DNA from 2 places in the Pseudobutyrivibrio sp. UC1225 genome. Region 2 is predicted to be linked to the other one. Evidence: riboswitches for the same ligand, from Rfam matches in the RefSeq annotation. Region 2 holds a riboswitch; the other holds the start of a gene.
What was found. A riboswitch is a leader RNA that binds a small molecule or an ion and turns the genes downstream of it on or off. The one in region 2 is predicted to bind FMN.
Positions count from the first base shown of each region.

Region 1: it holds a riboswitch for FMN, as region 2 does, so the genes downstream of both, ribD (bifunctional diaminohydroxyphosphoribosylaminopyrimidine deaminase/5-amino-6-(5-phosphoribosylamino)uracil reductase RibD) here and BMZ41_RS13975 (ECF transporter S component) in region 2, are expected to answer to the same signal.

Region 1 is NZ_FOVQ01000002.1:83,422-93,144, reverse strand. Features, by position in the region: gene xylB (xylulokinase) at 1-1,193, opposite strand, end outside; gene BMZ41_RS03410 (L-fucose/L-arabinose isomerase family protein) at 1,313-2,797, opposite strand; gene ribH (6,7-dimethyl-8-ribityllumazine synthase) at 2,966-3,430, opposite strand; gene BMZ41_RS03400 (bifunctional 3,4-dihydroxy-2-butanone-4-phosphate synthase/GTP cyclohydrolase II) at 3,453-4,658, opposite strand; gene ribE (riboflavin synthase) at 4,619-5,251, opposite strand; gene ribD (bifunctional diaminohydroxyphosphoribosylaminopyrimidine deaminase/5-amino-6-(5-phosphoribosylamino)uracil reductase RibD) at 5,251-6,339, opposite strand; FMN riboswitch at 6,462-6,576, opposite strand; tRNA gene BMZ41_RS03385 (tRNA-Lys) at 6,721-6,793, shown strand; gene BMZ41_RS03380 (AraC family transcriptional regulator) at 6,887-7,714, opposite strand; gene BMZ41_RS03375 (GNAT family N-acetyltransferase) at 7,715-8,467, opposite strand; gene BMZ41_RS03370 (zinc metallopeptidase) at 8,467-9,162, opposite strand; gene BMZ41_RS03365 (Ig-like domain-containing protein) at 9,299-9,723, opposite strand, start outside.
Region 2 is NZ_FOVQ01000016.1:1,356-11,078, reverse strand. Features, by position in the region: gene fabG (3-oxoacyl-[acyl-carrier-protein] reductase) at 1-170, shown strand, start outside; gene fabF (beta-ketoacyl-ACP synthase II) at 170-1,402, shown strand; gene fabZ (3-hydroxyacyl-ACP dehydratase FabZ) at 1,399-1,827, shown strand; gene BMZ41_RS13985 (MarR family winged helix-turn-helix transcriptional regulator) at 1,829-2,338, shown strand; gene BMZ41_RS13980 (DHH family phosphoesterase) at 2,454-3,992, shown strand; FMN riboswitch at 4,052-4,186, shown strand; gene BMZ41_RS13975 (ECF transporter S component) at 4,290-4,925, shown strand; gene BMZ41_RS13970 (SPFH domain-containing protein) at 5,045-6,043, shown strand; gene BMZ41_RS13965 (hypothetical protein) at 6,146-6,511, opposite strand; gene pepF (oligoendopeptidase F) at 6,642-8,438, shown strand; gene BMZ41_RS13955 (DUF4317 domain-containing protein) at 8,626-9,723, shown strand, end outside.

The DNA of each region.
Region 1 (9,723 bases), on a different contig from region 2:
CCACCACCACAAATCTTAGAGCGCTCAATCTTAATGCCCTGGCTACGTGCTACCTCAAGTGAATCACGAAGGCCAAAAGCAACCCCTTCAAGAACTGCCTGTGTCATATCCTCACGTGTAGTATCCATTGACATTCCGATGAACATAGCACGTGCATCTGGGTTGTTGTGTGGGCTACGCTCTCCCATAAGGTATGGAAGATAGAATACACGGTTCTCGCCAAGCTTCTTGATACCAGCCTGCTCTGCTGGGTAATCCTTTGTCTTGAGGATTTCATCCATCCACCACTTGTTGCAAGATGCAGCTGAAAGCATACATCCCATAAGATGATACCCACCATCAGCATGGTCAAATGAGTGAAGTGCGTTTGCAGGGTCTACTGTAAAGTTCTTGCTAGAGATGAAGATTGTACCAGATGTACCAATTGAAAGGTTGCATTTGCCCTCTCCAACTGTACCTGTACCAACAGCTGCTGCAGCGTTGTCGCCAGCACCTGCGATAATCTTAACATCATTTGTAAAACCAAGCTCTGCAGCTACTTCTGGCTTGATTGTACCAACTACTTCGTAGCTCTCATAAAGCTTTGGAAGCTGAGACTCAGAAACCTTGCAGATATCCATCATCTCTTTGCTCCAGCAGCGATTCTTAACATCTAAAAGAAGCATACCACTGGCATCTGAATAATCTGTACAGAAGCTTCCAGAAAGCTTGTAAGCAATGTAATCCTTAGGAAGCATAATCTTTGCAACCTTTGCCCAAAGATCTGGCTCATTTTCCTGCATCCAAAGAATCTTTGGAGCTGTAAAACCAGCGAAAGCAATATTTGCTGTGTACTCAGAGAGCTTATCCTTTCCAATTACATTATTAAGATATTCTGTCTCCTTACCTGTACGACCATCATTCCAAAGAATAGCTGGGCGGATTACATTGTCATCTGCATCAAGTGTTACAAGACCATGCATCTGACCACCAAATGAAATACCAGCAACCTTTGTCTTATCTACCTCTGAAGTAAGCTCCTTGATACCAGCTACTACCTGAGTCCACCAATCTTCTGGCTTCTGCTCAGACCAGCCTGGATGTGGGAAGCTGAGGGCATATTCTTTTGATACGATTTTCTCGATTTTTCCGTTACCTTCCATAAGAAGAAGTTTTACAGCGGAAGTACCAAGATCAACACCAATGTAATACATAATATAATTCTCCTATATTTTTAAACGGGAAAGCGCACCCATTGTGATTCCCTTCGGGAAAGAGGGTGCGCTGTGGCAATAAGAAATCTTCCCAGCAAAGCTGGGCCCCTTCTTATATGCTATTTCCAAGGGTTCTCTGTTGGATATCTTACGCCTGCTGGCTGGTTGTATCCGATTTCGTCAACATCTACTCCGATGTACTTGAATACCTCGAAGAGTGACTTTCCGTAGTGACCGAATGCAACAGCTCCGTGATGTGGGAATCCCTTCTCGATTAACCAGTGACGGTAGAAGCGTCCCATCTCAGGGATTGCGAATACACCGATTGAACCAAATGACTTTGTGCGAACATCAAGAACTTCACCCTGTGCAATGTAAGCGCGAAGCTTGTTGTCAGCTGTAGACTGAAGTCTGTAGAATGTGATTTCACCTGGAGCGATATCACCTTCAAGTGTTCCGTTTGTAACCTCTACAGGAAGTGCACGAGCCATAATCTTCTGGTTTCTCATCTCGCAGAATGCAAGCTTTCTAGAGCATGTATTTCCGCAGTGGAATCCCATGAATGTATCCTCAAGTGTGTAATCTGTCTTACCCTTGATTTCCTCATTGTACATATCCTTTGGTACTGAGTTGTTGATATCGAGAAGTGTTACAACATCCTCTGATACAACTGTTCCGATGAACTCTGAAAGACATCCATAGATATCAACCTCGCATGAAACAGGGATTCCTTCACCTGTAAGACGTGAGTTTACATAGCAAGGAACGAAACCAAACTGTGTCTGGAATGCAGGCCAGCACTTGCCAGCGATTGCTACGTATTTACGATATCCCTTGTGATCACGTACCCAATCCTTAAGTGTAAGCTCATACTGAGCGAGCTTCTCAAGAACCTCTGGCTTCTTGTTACCAGCGCCAAGCTCCTTCTCCATATCTGCAACAACCTCTGGGATACGGCTATCACCAGCATGCTTATTGAAGGCTTCGAAAAGATCAAGCTCTGAGTTCTCCTCGATTTCAACACCAAGGTTGTAAAGCTGCTTGATTGGTGCATTACAAGCAAGGAAGTTCATTGGTCTTGGACCAAAGCTGATAATCTTAAGATCTGAAAGTGCGATTACGGCACGAGCGATTGGCTCGAAGTCGTGAATCATATCTGCACAATCCTCAGCATCTCCTACTGGATACTCTGGGATATAAGCCTTTACATTGCGAAGCTGAAGGTTGTAAGATGCGTTAAGCATACCGCAGTAAGCATCTCCTCTACCATCGAGAAGGCTGTTGCCTGACTCCTCAGCTGCTGCACAGAACATCTTAGGTCCGTCAAAGTGCTTAGCAAGAAGTGTCTCAGAGATTTCTGGACCAAAGTTTCCAAGGTATACGCAAAGAGCGTTACATCCAGCCTTCTTGATATCCTCAAGAGCCTGTACCATGTGGATCTCACTCTCAACGATACATACTGGACACTCATAGATATGCTCTGCGCCGTACTTCTTTGTATATGCAGCGATAAGTGCCTTTCTTCTGTCTACTGATAAGCTTTCTGGAAAGCAGTCACGGGAAACTGCTACTACACCAATTTTTACATTTGGCATGTTATTCATTGTCATTACCCTCCTTAATACTACCGGCTTCCTTTTACATAAAAATAAAAGCCTCTAAAACGTTTATTTTGTATGATTATAATATCAGACAAAAAATTTTAGAGACTTTTAAAAATTTACTACGTGATGGAATTTTTTTGACCTTCTTTTGTTGATTATGTCAAAAATTTACTTCATTTCACGGATAAGATTGACCATTTCGATAGCTCCCTGAGCGCATTCAAAGCCTTTATTACCAGCTTTTGTGCCTGCTCGCTCAACAGCTTGCTCGATAGTATCTGTAGTAAGAACTCCAAACATTACAGGGATTCCTGCATTCATACTTACCTGCGCCACCCCCTTTGAAACCTCAGAACATACATAATCATAGTGAGAGGTTGCACCGCGGATTACTGCACCAAGACAGATTACAGCGTCATATTTTTTACTCTCTGCCATCTTCTTTGCAATAAGTGGAATCTCAAATGCTCCTGGTACCCATGCCACATCAATGTCCTCTTCCTTTACATTTTCACGCTTAAGACCATCGATGGCTCCGCCTAATAATTTTGATGTGATGAACTCATTAAAACGAGCCACAACAATACCTACCTTCACACCTTCAGAAACTAATTTTCCTTCGTAAACTTTCATTATCATTATCTCCTTCTTTTATTTATGCATCTTTTACTTCTAATATATGACCCATTCTTGCTTTCTTTGTCTTCAGATAGAACACATCATATTTATTTGCTTCTATTTCAATAGGCACTCTCTTGGAAATCTCCATACCATAATCTGATAACTGGTAAACCTTGTCAGGATTGTTTGTGAGAAGTTCCAGCGAGCGAATTCCAAGGTCACGTAAAATCTGTGCACCTGTGTAGTACTCTCTTAAATCTCCAGGGAACCCTAGTGCAATGTTTGCATCTAAAGTATCCATTCCCTCATCCTGAAGCTTGTAGGCCTTTAGTTTATTCACAAGACCGATGCCACGTCCTTCCTGTCTCATATAAAGAAGCACGCCGCGTCCATTTTTTGCTATGGCCTTCATGGCTGCGTCAAACTGCTGACCACAGTCACATCTCATAGAACCAAACACATCACCTGTGAGACACTCCGAATGAACACGACAAAGTACATCCTTTCCATCTGTAATATCTCCCATAACAAGAGCCACGTGATGCTCACCATTAAGCTTGTTGATATAGCAGTGTGCCATGAACTCGCCATAACGTGTAGGCATCTTCGCTATAGAAACACACTCCACCAGCTTGTCATAGACCTTTCGGTATTCCACAAGCTCAGGAATTGTAATAAAGGTTATCCCCATATCCTCTGCAAGTTTGCGCAGCGCCTCGCCACGCATCATGGTGCCATCCTCTGCCATAATCTCACAGCAAAGACCACACTCCTTCAGGCCTGCCAGCTTCATCAAATCCACTGTAGCTTCCGTATGACCTGGACGCTCAATCACGCCACCTGCTTTGGCCACCAAAGGAAACATGTGCCCTGGTCGTCTGAACTCCAGAGGACTCACGTCATCCTTCACACAGCTTCTTGCTGTAAGTCCGCGTTCTGCTGCAGATATACCTGTGGTTGTATCTACATGATCAATGGATACCGTAAATGCGGTTTCGTGATTATCCGTGTTGTGACTTACCATAGGTGGAAGTGCCAGCTTATAAGCAAGCTCCTCACTCATTGGCATACAGATAAGACCTCTTCCCACTGATGCCATAAGGTTTACATTTTCCGTGGTGGCAAACTCAGCGGCACAGATAAAATCTCCTTCGTTCTCTCGGCCCTCATCATCCATAACCATGATGACCTTGCCATTTTTTAAATCATCAATAGCTCTTTCAATCGACTCTCTTCGCATTTTTCTTCCCTTCCTAAAAACTTCTTTATGTATTTTCCAACCACATCATTTTCCAGATTTACGATGTCTCCGATTTTTTTATGACCTAAAACTGTCTCCTTTAAGGTGTGTGGTATGATACTTACTTTAAAGCTGTCACGGCTTACGCCCGCCACAGTCAGGCTGATACCATCTATAGTGATGGAGCCCTTTTCAACTATTCCATCAAGAATTTTCACGTCCGTCTTAATCTCAAACCAGACTGCGTTGCCATCCTGTCTTATATTTTTTATAATGCCCGTACCATCGATATGACCACTTACTATGTGTCCTCCAAATCGTCCATTTGCAGCCATAGCTCTTTCCAAATCTACTGGGCTTCCAACAGTAAGCGAACCTAGGCTGGAACGTGAAAAAGTCTCATTCATCACATCAGCGGAAAAACTGTTTGCACTATACTCCACCACAGTCAGGCACACCCCATTTACAGCAATACTATCTCCCATATGGATATCCTCAAGGATTCTGCTGCAATTTATGGTAATTCGCTGCTGCCTCCCGCCTCTTTCGATTCTTTGAACCTTTCCCAGCTCTTCAACTATTCCAGTAAACATTAGTAAATAACCTCATTTTCTATGATCAAATCTTCTCCTGCCCAAACAGTCTCGATAGGATTCAGACGAATGGCATCATTTATATTTTCAATTCCAAGTCCTTCCACAGGTGATTTGCTGTTTCCTCCGAAAATCTTTGGAGCCATATGGACATGAATCTCATCTACAATCTTGCTTTCCAAGGCACTGTAGTTCAGCGTTCCGCCTCCCTCTAGAAGTACGCTGTCTATACCCATTTCTCCCAGTCTTTCCATCAGGATGTTTAAATCAATTCCATTTTCTGCCTGAGGAATATTAATTACCTTACAACCATTTTTCTTATACTCAGCAACCTTCTTCTTATCACATGATGATGTAGCAATTATCGTCTCGATTTCATCTGCGGTTTTTACCACCTTTGATGTTAATGGAGTTCGTAAATGCGAATCACAAATAATTCTCACCGGATTCTTTGCTGGTTCCTCAAGCCTGCAATCAAGACCAGGATCATCCATTATTACAGTAGAAACTCCCACCATAATTCCCGACAGATTCTTCCTGAGCCTGTGAACATTTTCTCTCGCCTCATCGCCAGTTATCCACTTTGATTCTCCTGTCACCGTGGCTATCTTTCCATCAGCTGTCATCGCATATTTCATAACTACGTAAGGACGTTTTGAAACCATGTATTTATTGAACACACGATTCAGCTTTTTACATTCTTTCTCAAGCAATCCCACTTCCACTTTGATACCATATTCCATGAGAATCTTGGCACCTTTACCAGCCACTACAGGATTAACATCAAGGGTGCCAATAACTACTCGTGTAATACCACTTTCAATAATGGCCTCTGTGCAAGGAGGCGTCTTACCATAGTGACAACATGGCTCCAATGTGACATACATTGTGGCTCCCTCAGGAAACTCAGAACAATCTCCCAACGCATTTCGCTCTGCATGTAAATCACCATATTTTCTGTGGTAGCCTTCACCAATAATCTTCCCATTCTTGACGATTACAGCTCCCACCATTGGATTCGGATTTACGAATCCAGCACCAAGCTTTGCAAGCATAATCGCACGCTGCATGAATTCTTTGTCTTCCATTCTTTTCCTCCATTAAAAAAGGCCTTGAAAAAATTTCAAGGCCCAATATAGTTCATCCCTATAACTAAGAAAGCTCTGAGACTATAAAATAATCTCAGAGCATATACGTTCCACAAATAAACTACCATCTTCTTTCATCCAGACTATACTGTCGGCTTCGGAATCACACCGAATCATGCCTTGCGGCTCGTGGGCTATACCACCGGTAGGGAATCTCACCCTGCCCTGAAGATACTATTCAATTGAGTAAATACTACGACACCTTATGGTCGATGTCAAGAATCACAAAAAATTTAATTTTTTTTCAAATTAGGGGTTGCAAAATTTTAAAAACCTTATATAATAATTATCGTTGCTGTTGAAAAACAGCTTTACATATAAGCGCGACTAGCTCAGCTGGCAGAGCACCTGACTCTTAATCAGGGTGTCCAGGGTTCGAACCCCTGGTCGCGCATTCAAGCATCAAGTTTTACTTGGTGCTTTTTTGTGCCCAAAATATCAAAAAAGAACAGCCTCAAAATGAAGCTGCTCTGTCATGATCCTCTATTTAGTTGTTCTTTCTGTACTCACTTGGAAGTACTCCATATTTCTCCCTAAAAGCATTTGAAAATGCCTTTGAATTAGGAAATCCATTACCAAGGGCGATATCAACAATCTGTCCTCCTGTCTCCTCAAGCTCACGAACTGCATGCTCCAAACGGATGCCAAGAAGGTAATCCTTGAAATTAATACCCGCATGCTTCTGGAACATACGAGACAGATAAGATGGTGAATAGTTAAACTGATCTGCCATCAACTCAAGTGAAAGAGGCTCTGCATAATGATCCTTCATGTATCTTGTAATGCTGGAAAGCTTCTTTAACTGTTTATTACTCTTTACTATTTCCTCGTTAACATTGAACTTACGATACTTGGTAACAAGGATATACAAAAGCTCGTAGTATAAACTAAGCACCTGAAGCTTATTGCCCTCTTCTCCATTTGTATAAATAAGATACATCTCCTGAAGAAGGGTGAAAACACGGTGATCAGATTCCCTGTCGCCGTGAGAGAACCAAATAAACTGTTCATCTGTAAAATATTCCGCAAAAGTATCTTGCGGTATCTGAAGCACCACTGTTTTATTAGGGTTTGGTGCTAAAATACTGTGTACCTCATTGCTGTTTACAATAACAAATTCACCGTTACTAAGTGGGAATTTCTTGTCATGAAGTGTGAAATCAAGCTTGCCCTCCCATACTGCGAAAATCTCAATCGAACGATGCCAATGCTTGTCACGAATATAATTGCCACTTGCTCCCTCAAATGAAAAAAGCTTGAAAGGAAGCCCCGCATCAGTGACTACTACCTCGTGCTGATAATCCTTTAAATCCATCTAACATATCTCCATAAAATACCTGCAGTCTCCATCTTCCTGATAATACTGGAAGCTGAATCCCAATTTCTCTAATAACCTTCTGCTTGCTTTGTTTTCAGGGTCACATCTGGCTATGAGACTTTTCATGCCATATTCCTCCCTTGCAAGCTGAACTATTTTCGAGCAAACCTCGTAGGCTAGCCCCTGCTTCCAACGGTCTGAGGCAATGCAAAACCCTAACTCTGCCTGACCATCTTCTGTGCAAGTCTCCCTTATCTCGATTCCTGCTCTACCAATTAGTCCATTCGTAATTTTATCATAAATCAGCCACATTCCAAAGCCATATAGCTTATAAATATAGTCGATATAATTCTGCTCATATGCCTTCTCTGCCTCATAATCAAAAAGCGGTTCCATATAATCAGTCATTCCCGGCTTATTGTAAAGAGCCACCAAGTCATCCAAATCTTCCATAGAAAACTCTCTTATGTATGTACGGGCGGTCTCACCTATATCCCAGGGAATACCAGCGCACCTGCGGTAGATATTTTCAAAGACTTCATCGTCAACCTCATCTACTTCAAGTAAAAGATGTTCACACTTTAGCCCTGTAATATCATCGTGCTCATAACCTGCCACCGGAATACCATTGGCAATGCACTCATCAAGAACAGCCTGGCTATCCGAGAGTACAAGAACCCCTTGCGGATAGTCAGGCTGTAATTCACCTAGCTTATTAACTTTGATAGTGCTCTTAAGATAAGTTGTCACTAATCTCTTCTCCTGCCGTTAACGATGTAAACCAATCTGAGCAACTGAAGAATTGTAGCAAACAATGCTGCAACATATGTAAGAGCTGCTGCCTTTAATACCTTTGTAGCTCCTGCATGCTCTTCGCCCTCTAAAATATGATCCTGATCTAAAATACGAAGTGCTCGAGCGCTGGCATCAAACTCTACAGGTAGTGTTATCAACTGAAAAGCCACAACAAATGTGAATAAAAAGATTCCAAGCTGAGCAAGTGGTGTATAACCAATCAAAAGACCAATCAGAATAACTGGCCATGAAATCCATGAACCAATATTTGCAAGTGGCACTGATGCTGAGCGAAGCTTAAGTGGTGCATATCCCTCCTGATGCTGAATAGCATGTCCACACTCATGGGCTGCTACACCAAGGGCAGCTACGCTTGTCTGACCATAAACTGCATCTGAAAGACGAAGCACCTTTTCATTTGGAGAATAATGGTCAGTAAGATTACCTCTGATTCTCTCGATTCTTACATCATAAATACCTGCTGCATGTAAGATGTGCTCTGCCACCTCGTTGGAGGTGATTCCTCTATAATTTCTGAGCTTGCTGTACTTTGCATAGGTTCTCCTAACATTTAAAGAAGCAAGTCCGCTGATTGCAGCTCCAATTAGTACTAAGATAATTGTCCAATCATAACCATATCCGTAATACATCTGCATCCTCCTAAATAAAGAATATTTATCTTTCTTTAGTATAATTGTTTGTAGCTCAGATTACTAATAAAATAAGTATAAAAAATTTATAAAAAGGCTCCCGGCAATTTCGCCGAGAGCCCATATAATTCATTATTTATGTTACATCAATTCTACATGACATTGTGTATATCTTACCATTGGATTTCCTCATACGGACTGTTACATTGGCAGAACCTTTATTAACAGCTATAACCTGTCCGTTAGAGTCTATCGTAACTACGTTAGCATCCGAGGTGGTATACGTGCAATTGAACTGCTTGTCTGTGCTATTAAGGTAATCCATATCTATTGCAACCTGCGCCACATCTCCTGGCTTCATTGAATGATCTGAATCCTCTGGAAGAGATATGTCACCTTCGTTAGTACCGTTATTTGCATACTTTCTTGTGCTAGTGCTCTTTGCTTCCGTAGTCTCAGCCTTTGCTGTGGATGCGGAAGTCGATGATGTTGTCTTACTGTCTGAAGTTGATGTAGTTTTTGTACTGCTAGATTTTGAGGATTTACTATCAGAAGACTTAC
Region 2 (9,723 bases):
CAGCTATGACAGATAAGCTTCCTGAAAATGTGAAGGAGGATTATCTTAAGCAGATTCCTGTAGGACGTTTTGGAAGTCCAGAGGATGTGGCAAATGTGGTGGAATTTTTGGCGTCAGAGAAATCTGACTATGTAACAGGACAGGTTATAGAAGTTACCGGAGGAATGTAATGAGAAGAGTTGTAATTACTGGAATGGGAACAGTTAATCCCCTTGGAAATGACGTTCAGTCTACATGGGACGCTGTAAAAAAAGGAAAGTGTGGAATTGGCCAGATTACCCATTTTGACACCACAGATTTCAAGGTAAAGCTTGCAGGTGAGGTTAAGAATTTTGATGCTGCTGAGATTCTCGGAGCAAAGGAAGCAAGACGTATGGATGTGTACACACAGTACGCTTGCGCAGCTGCAAAAGAGGCAATGGAGGATGCGGCCTTTGATTTGGAAAAGGAAAATCATGACAGAATGGGTTGCATCATGTCATCAGGTATCGGCGGTCTTTCAACAATAGCAGAGGAGCATGGCAAGGGCGAGACAAAGGGGTATAATAAGATTTCACCTTATTTCATCCCAATGTCCATCAGCAACATGGCAGCAGGTCAGATTGCAATCACATATGGATTAAAGGGAATGTGCACATCAGTAGTTACAGCCTGTGCCAGCTCAAATAATGCAATCGGTGATTCCTTCCATAGAATACGTGATGGCTATGAGGATGTTATGGTCTGTGGTGGTGCGGAAGGTACAGTTATTCCTCTTGGAATAGGTGGCTTCCAGGCTATGAAGGCTCTTTGTACCAGCGAGGATCCTAACCGTGCATCCATCCCTTTTGATAAGGAGCGTCATGGCTTTGTTATGGGCGAGGGTGCAGGTATTCTTGTACTTGAGGAATTAGAGCATGCACATAACCGTGGAGCAAAGATTTATGGTGAGATTGTAGGATATGGTTCAAACTGCGATGCTTATCATGTTACTGCACCAAACCCAGAGGGTGAGGGTGGTGCTAAATGTATGGCACTTGCAGTAAAAGACGCTGGACTTGAAATGGATGATGTTGATTACATCAACGCCCATGGAACAAGCACAAGCCTTAATGATGCAGGTGAGACACTTGCTATTAAGAAAGCATTTGGCGACCACGCATACAAGCTTAAGGTCAGCTCCACAAAGTCTATGACAGGTCATCTTCTCGGCGCAGCAGGAGCGGTTGAGGCAATTATTACAACCCTTGCTTTGAGAGATGGATTTGTGCCAGCAACTATTAATTATCGTGAAAAAGATGAAGCCTGTGATTTGGATATTGTACCTAACATCGGTCGTGATGAGAAAATCAAGGTAGCCCTTTCAAATGCCTTAGGCTTTGGTGGTCACAATGCATCCCTTGTATTTAGGAGGTACGCATGAAGCTAAATTCATCACAGATTCAGGAGATATTACCACATCGTTACCCATTTCTCTTGGTGGATAGAATAGAGGAGTGCGAGCCAGGAAATTACGCCAAGGGAATTAAGTGTGTTACAGCAAATGAAATGCATTTCCTTGGACATTTTCCAGGACATCCTGTTATGCCTGGCGTACTTATTATAGAGGCTTTGGCTCAGGTAGGTGCCGTTGCGCTTTTAACAGAGGATGAGAATAAAGGAAAGCTTGCATTTTTCGGCGGAATTAAAAATGCCCGCTTCAAAAAGCAGGTGGAGCCAGGGGATGTTTTAGAGCTTGAATGCAAACTTACTTCGAGAAAGGGACCAGTTGGATTTGGTGAAGCAGTTGCCTATGTAGATGGTCAGGTGGCTGCCAGGGCAGAAATTTCCTTTGCCATAGGAGAATAAAATGACTATGATATTTCTAGGGGGAATAAATAATAAAAAGGAACAGGTACTAGAAATGTTAGAGCAGACACTTTCCGAGGTGTACACAAAATTCAAAATCCACTTCTATCAGGAGATGTTCAAGAAGTTAAATTCTCGTGAAACATCCCTTACTACTGTGGAGCTTTTTTGCGTGGAGATTATTCATGCGTTAAAGAATCCTACAGTTGCAGAGTTTGCGAATTTTATTAACGTATCATCACCAAACGCTGCATATAAGGTTAACAGTTTGATTCAGAAGGGTTACATTGAAAAGGTTCAATCAGAGACAGATCGTCGTGAGTATCATCTTCATGTAACAGAAAAATATTATAATTATTTTAATCTTTCTCAGAAGTATGTTAGTACTGTAGTTGAACGTGCGCAGGAGCATTTTTCTGCGGAACAGATAGAGATATTGGATGGTATCCTTAGGGATATGTCATTGGAACTTATGCATGAGGTGGCAATTCCTCCTGTTGAAGTTAATTAATAATAGTTTTATAATTCAGAGGTTTGAGACTTTTGTAAGGTTTCAAGCCTTTTTTGTTAACATTTACCATGCGTTATACGGTATAATGTTTTCAGATAAAACAATTGGAGTATATATGAAACTATCACAGTTATTAGAGTACAATAATATAATAGTTCAGTGTCATAACACTCCTGATGCTGACGCCATTGCTTCAGGAATGGCTCTCACACAGTATCTGAGGGATAATGATAAGACTGTTGCCTTCGTGTATGGAGGAAATTTTGAAATCACCAAGAGCAATCTTAAGCTGATGATATCAGAACTTGGCGTAGATATTCACTATGTTCGCCATCAGGCACAGCTTTCACAGCTTCTTGGTATACGAGAGCAGGAGCTTCCAGAGCTTCTAGTTACAGTAGATTGTCAGTACGGTGAGGGCAATGTAAGGACCTTTAAGGCCAGAAACATAGCCGTAATCGATCACCATCAGATATCAAATCCATTACCGGAGCTTTCAGAGATTCGTTCATATCTTGCCAGCTGTTCCACTATTCTTTGGGACATGCTTAAAGAAGAAGGATATCCAGTTGAAAAGGATAAAAAGCTGTCCACAGCGCTTTATTATGGTCTTATGACAGATAGTAATAATTTCTCAGAAGTCCAGCATCCTCTGGACATGGATATGAGAGATTATCTTAAATACAGTAATTCTGCTATCACAAAGTTTAAAAATTCTAATATTTCTCAGGAAGAGCTTCGCATTGCGGGAATTGCACTTCTCGGCTCAGAATATTATCACGAGAATCATTATTCTATCGTAAAGACTGATCCTTGCGACCCGAACATATTGGGAATTATTTCAGATATGATGCTTCAGGTTGAGGACGTTGAATGCTGTCTTGTTTATTCTATTCACGAAGGTGGCATAAAGATTTCTGTTCGTAGCTGCGTAAAAGAGGTTAAGGCAGACGAGCTTGCTAAGTTTATTTGTCAGGGCGTAGGAGATGGAGGCGGTCACCTTATAAAAGCAGGCGGTTCTATCGTTCGTTCACTTCTTGAAAAGCAGGAGCTTGATTATAATCCATCTGCAATTCAGCATTTCTTCAGAGAGCGTATGGAAGAATATTTCATGAACAATGAGATTATCTACGCTGGTGAATATACAGCTGATATCAGCAGCATGAACGTATATAAGAGTAAGCGTGTTACTATCGGATATGTTAAGGGCACTGAGATTTACCCAGTTGGTACTAAGGCGGTTATCCGTGCTATGGAAGGTGACCACGAGCTTGAAATAAAAGAAGATACAATCATTGCGGTTGGCGTTCGTGGTGAAGTATACATCACAAAGACTGAGCTTTTTGATAAGTACTACGAGATTAGTGATAAGAAATACGAGTTCCCAGGAGAATATGCTCCATCCATTAGAAAGCTCAAAGAAAGGAACGCAAAGGGGTTATTGCCACTTGTGCACTCATGCACTTATGTGGGGTATGGCAATATATATGCTAAGGAACTCATCTGTCGTACAAAGGTATTCACAAAATGGGAGCCGGAGAATTATAAGCTAGGACGCCCAGGTGATTACATGGTAGTTACTCAGGACGATCCTACCAGTGTTTATGTAGTTGATAAGGAATTATTCGAAAAAACATACGCACCGGTAGAGTAGAATATTCAATTGTACTTGATTAGTTTTTGAAGGTGTAGTATAGTTTCTTTAGTTAAATAGGAAATCTTCAGGGCAAGGTGCGAAAGCTTACGCTTTCAATTCCTGACCGGCGGTGATAGTCCGCGAGTCTTTAATAAGACTGAACTGGTGTGATTCCAGTACCGACAGTATAGTCTGGATGGAAGAAGATGTGCAAAGTTTTATTTGTGTACGTACAGCCCTGAGTTTATCTCAGGGCTTTCTTTTTATACAGAAGACTTCCTAGTTAAATAAATGTATTTTCAAGGAGGTTCAAAAATGGATACAACAAATTTTACAGGAACAAATGTGGAGACAAGAACAGTGAAAAAGGTTAACGTAAGAAGCATGACAGTGACAGCAATGCTTTCAGCAATCGCTTTCGTGCTTATGTTTTTAGACACAGCCGTGCCAATCATGCCTAGCTTTATCAAACTTGATGTTTCAGAGCTTCCAGCTCTTATGGCATCCTTTGCATTGGGACCAGTTTATGGTGTTATTGTTTGCTTGATTAAAAATCTTCTACATCTTCTTATGACTACAACTGGTGGCATTGGTGAGCTTTCAAACTTCATTCTTGGCGTAGGCTTTGTACTTCCAGCAGGTCTTATCTATCATCATAAGAAGACAAAGAAAAATGCAATCCTTGGAGCAGTTGTAGGTGCATTTATTATGGCAGCAATCAGCTTCCCATCAAATCTTTATATCGTATATCCGGTATACTACAACTTCATGCCAAAGGAAGTTATCGTGGAGGCTTATCAGGCAGTAGCGCCATTTGCAAAGGTTGATTCAATCGAGAAGTGCTTACTTATGTTCAACGTACCATTCACTTTTGTAAAGGGAATGATTTCAGCAATCATTACAGTGCTTATTTATCAGCCACTTCGTCCATTGTTAAAGGGAAATAACTAGAGCTAATTTGTAATTACGGAACAAATAGAACAACCTAAAGGAGCAGATTTTGAGTAGAAATCTGCTCCTTTATTTATTATACTTAAACCATAAAAAACAATTATTGAGGAGGTATTGTTATGCCAGTATTAATTACAATTTTGGTACTTATCCTGATTGCCATAGCATTTGGTATCAGAATCGTTCCACAGGGATATGTATATGTAATCGAGTTCCTTGGAAAATATCATGCCACATGGCAGGCAGGTCTTCATGTAATGATTCCTTTCCTGCAGAGAGTTTCTAAGAGAGTTTCCTTGAAGGAGCAGGTGGCTGATTTCCCACCACAGGACGTTATCACAAAGGATAATGTTATCATGAAAATCGATACTGTAGTTTATTTCAAGGTTCAGGATCCAAAGCTTTATGCTTATGGTGCTGAGCGTCCAATCATCGCTCTCGAGAATCTTACAGCTACAACACTTCGTAACTTAGTTGGTGAGCTCGAGCTTGACCAGACTCTTACATCAAGAGATAACATCAACTCAAAGATGCGTGTCATCCTTGATGAGGCTACTGATCCTTGGGGAATCAAGGTAGGCCGTGTTGAGCTTAAGAACATCATTCCACCTGAAGAGATTCAGCGTTCAATGGAGAAGCAGATGAAGGCTGAGCGTGATCGTCGTGAGACTCTTCTTGAGGCAGAAGGTCACAAGCAGGCTTCTATCACAAGAGCTGAAGGTGATAAGCAGGCCCTGGTTCTTAAGGCTGAGGCTGAAAGAGATGCACAGATTGCTCGTGCAACAGGTCAGGCTGAGTCTATTCGCCTTGTATATGAGGCTGAGGCTCGTGGTATTGAAATGCTCAAGGAAGCAAACATGGATGAGAGAGTCCTTCTTATTAAGAAGCTTGAAGCTTTAGAGAAGATGGGCGATGGCAGAGCAACAAAGATTGTAGTTCCTACAGACCTTGCTTCTGCAGCAGCTGATCTTACATTTAAGACAGAGATGCTTGGATTTGGTGAAAGCACACCAATCGACAAGACAGCTCCAAAGAAGGAGGCACCTAAGAAGGAAGACCCATGCTGCAGCGATGCAGATAAGGGAACGACAACACGTCAGCTCGTAGAAGAGATGTAACCAGCGGATAAAAATTGAGAACCGCGTTCCGGCTAAACTGGCCGGTAGCGGTTCTCTTTTATTATATCAGCGTACAAAAAGTACGCAGTTTACTATTCAGTTTTAGAAAGCTACAATACTAAATCCATCTTTTAGTCCTGGTATCTGAAGATAGGACTTAACATTGGTAACTCTTTTGGCCAGTTTATGACCAGTCTGTGTAAATCCATCAGCTTCCACTTCATTGAAAATAATATCATTGCCTTCTTCAATTCCACGGCGGTCTGTGACATGATATTTCACAACTCCACTGGCAATTTTTCCAAACTCTTCTTTGGAAACTAATACACTTACCTCTACATTTCCACCTGCGGCACCAGTTTTCAAGGTGTTGGTATCTGCAAAGAACTGACGACCAAGTTCATCTTCCTTGCTACCATTCATTGCCTGATTGAGTCCCTTGATAAGATCTGCTCTGCTATCTGCCATAAACGACTCCTTTTTGAACCGACATTTATTACGTTACTAATAGCATACAATGTATTTTTGAAAAAATGGTGTAGAAATTTTGAAATGTGTTAAAATATCTCTCAGCAAGACTATAGATAGGAGAATTATTATGGCAAAGGAATTAGTAAGTCGTGATCAGGTCCGTGTAGAGGATACTTGGGACCTTAGCGCAATGTATGCAGACACTGCAGCTTGGGAAGCAGATATCAAATTTATTGAGGATAAGCTTGCTGAGATTGCAAAGTTTGAGGGTAAGGTTTGTGACAGTGCAGAAAACCTTCTTGCAGTACTTGATATAGATGCAATCATTGGTGAGAAGTTTGATCTTGCATTTAATTATGCTGAGCGTATTTTCGATCAGGATCAGGGAAATACTGAGCATCAGTCTATGTCACAGAGAATGTTCGGTCTTTATGCAAAGATTGGAGCATCAACTTCATTTGTATCACCAGAGATTCTTGCTTGTGATGCAGAGAAGATTGAGAAGTTTATCTCAGAAAAGCCAGAGCTTGAGCTTTATAGAATCGAGATTAAAGAAATCCAGAGATTGAAGAATCACACTCTATCAGCTGAGATGGAGAAGGTTGTAGCTATGACTCAGGAAATGGGCAACACACCATCAGAAGTTTATAGTGCCTTTAAGAATGTTGATATGACATTCCCAGCTATCAAGGATGAGAAGGGCGAAGAGGTAGTTCTTACAGATGGACGTTTCGTTCCAATGCTTATGTCAGCTGACAGACGTGTTCGTGAGGATGCTTTCAAGACATATTACGGCGTATACAAGAAGTACTTAAATACTATGGCTGCTATCTACAACGGCGAGGTTAAGCAGCATATCTTTAATTCACGTGTTCGCAACTACAGCTCAAACCTCGAGGCTGCTGTTGATGAAAACAATGTTAGCCCACAGGTATACGATAATCTTGTTAAGACTGTAAATGCTAACCTTGATAAGCTTCACGCATATGTTTCACTTCGTAAGAAGTGCCTTGGTGTGGACGAGCTTCACATGTATGATATCTACACATCAATGATTCCAGATGCAGCAAAGACTGTTAAGTATGAGGAAGCACAGAAGACTATCTGCGAGGCTCTTGCAGTACTTGGAGATGATTATGTAGCACTCCTTAAGGAAGGCTTTGCAAATCGTTGGATTGATGTTTATGAGAATAAGGGCAAGCGCGGCGGTGCATATTCTGCTACAGCTTATGGCGTTCACCCATATATGCTTCTTAACTACACAGATACATTTGATGATATGTTTACAACAGCTCATGAGATGGGTCACTCAATGCACAGCTATTTCTCAAACAAGACACAGCCATACATCTATGCAAACTACAAGATTTTCGTTGCTGAGGTAGCTTCTACATGTAATGAGATTCTTCTTTTAGAGTACCTTCTTAAGAACTGTACAGATAAGAAGGAGAAGGCTTATCTTCTTAATCATTATCTCGATAGCTTCAAGGGTACAGTATTCCGTCAGACACAGTTTGCTGAGTTCGAGAAGACTACAAATGAGATGGTAGAGGCTGGCGAGAACCTCAATGCTGAGAATCTCTGCAAGCTTTATAAGGAAATTAACGAGAAGTACTACGGTCCAGATATGATTTCTGATGATGAAATCGCATATGAGTGGGCACGTATTCCACACTTCTACTACAACTTCTATGTATATCAGTATGCAACAAGCTTCTGCGCAGCGGTAGCAATTGCAGACATGATTTTAAAAGAAGGTGCACCAGCAGTTGAGCGCTACAAGAAGTTCTTATCATCAGGATGTACAGACGCACCTGTTGAGCTTCTTAAGATTGCAGGCGTAGACCTTACTACACCAGCTCCAATTGAGGCAGCACTTGCTAAGATGGGAGAGATTATCAAAGAACTTGAGACATTAGTATAAAAATATTGGATTATTTGCTACCCAGCGGGAGATATTTTCGCTGGGTAGTTTTTTGCAAGTATTACTACCTTACATATTTCTTAATCTCATAGCTCTAACATTTTTCTTCGTTCATTTTACCTATTGCTATAGATTTTTGTCATACTTATAATAAATATCACGACATAAAAAATTAGGAGAATACTTTATGAATAAAAAAGAAATAAACGAAATAAAGCGTCGCTTTAAAAAGGATTCCTGCAACTTCGACAAGATGGTAGGTTGCTACGTTGATGCCAACAAGGAAATGGTGCTCACATTTAAGGAGACTTTCCTTAATCTTGATGATGAGGAATTCCATAAATATCTTGAAATTGCAAATAAGTCACTTTCAGGTACTGTTGGAAACAACCTTCTTGAGCTTCCATTTGATCCTGAATCAGAAATCGAAGGTAGCGGTCACGACCTTCTTATGAGACTTCGTGAGACACGTCTTCAGGATGAGAAGCTTCTTATCGAATACTACAACAGAATCATCGAGTCTTATGACTTTGTCGGGAACTATCTTATCCTTCTCTATCACGATACTTACGATATTCCTATGAAGACTTCAGATGAGCTTACACTTGATGAGTCAGAGGAAGTATACGATTACATAATCTGCGCTATCTGCCCAGTTGCTCTTTCTAAGCCAGGTCTTGGATATCGTGAAGATGAAAACAGAATCGGTGCCCGTATCCGTGACTGGGTTGTAGGTCCTGTAGACACAGCCTTCACATTCCCCTGCTTCTCAGAGCGTACTACTGATTTACATGCTTGTCTTGCTTACACTAAGAATACAAAAGAGCCACATGTAGAGTTCTGGGAGAACTGCATCGGTTGCGGCACAAAGAAGACTTCTACTCAGAAGAAGAACGCTTTTAACAACATTATTGATCAGGCTCTTGGTGAAGAGACAGATGAAACTATCGAGACAAAGCTTGATATTCAGCAGAACCTTTCTGATTTCATCACTGTTGAGACAGAGCGTCTTGGTCAGGATGAGCCTATTATCTTAGAGCCACAGGATGTTGCAAATATCCTTACAGACTCAGGTCTTTCTGATGTAAAGGTTGAAAAGATTCAGGCTAAGTTTGAAAACTACTTCGAGGAGCAGCTTCCACTTGCTGAAGAAATCCTTGATGAGAAGGCTCTTAAGAATAATGAGCTTCGTGTAGAAAAGAACGTACTTAAGGAACGTGTAGTTGATCTTACAAAGCAGCTCAAGGAAGCTACTGGTATCACAGAAGAAGGCAAGCCAGCTGAT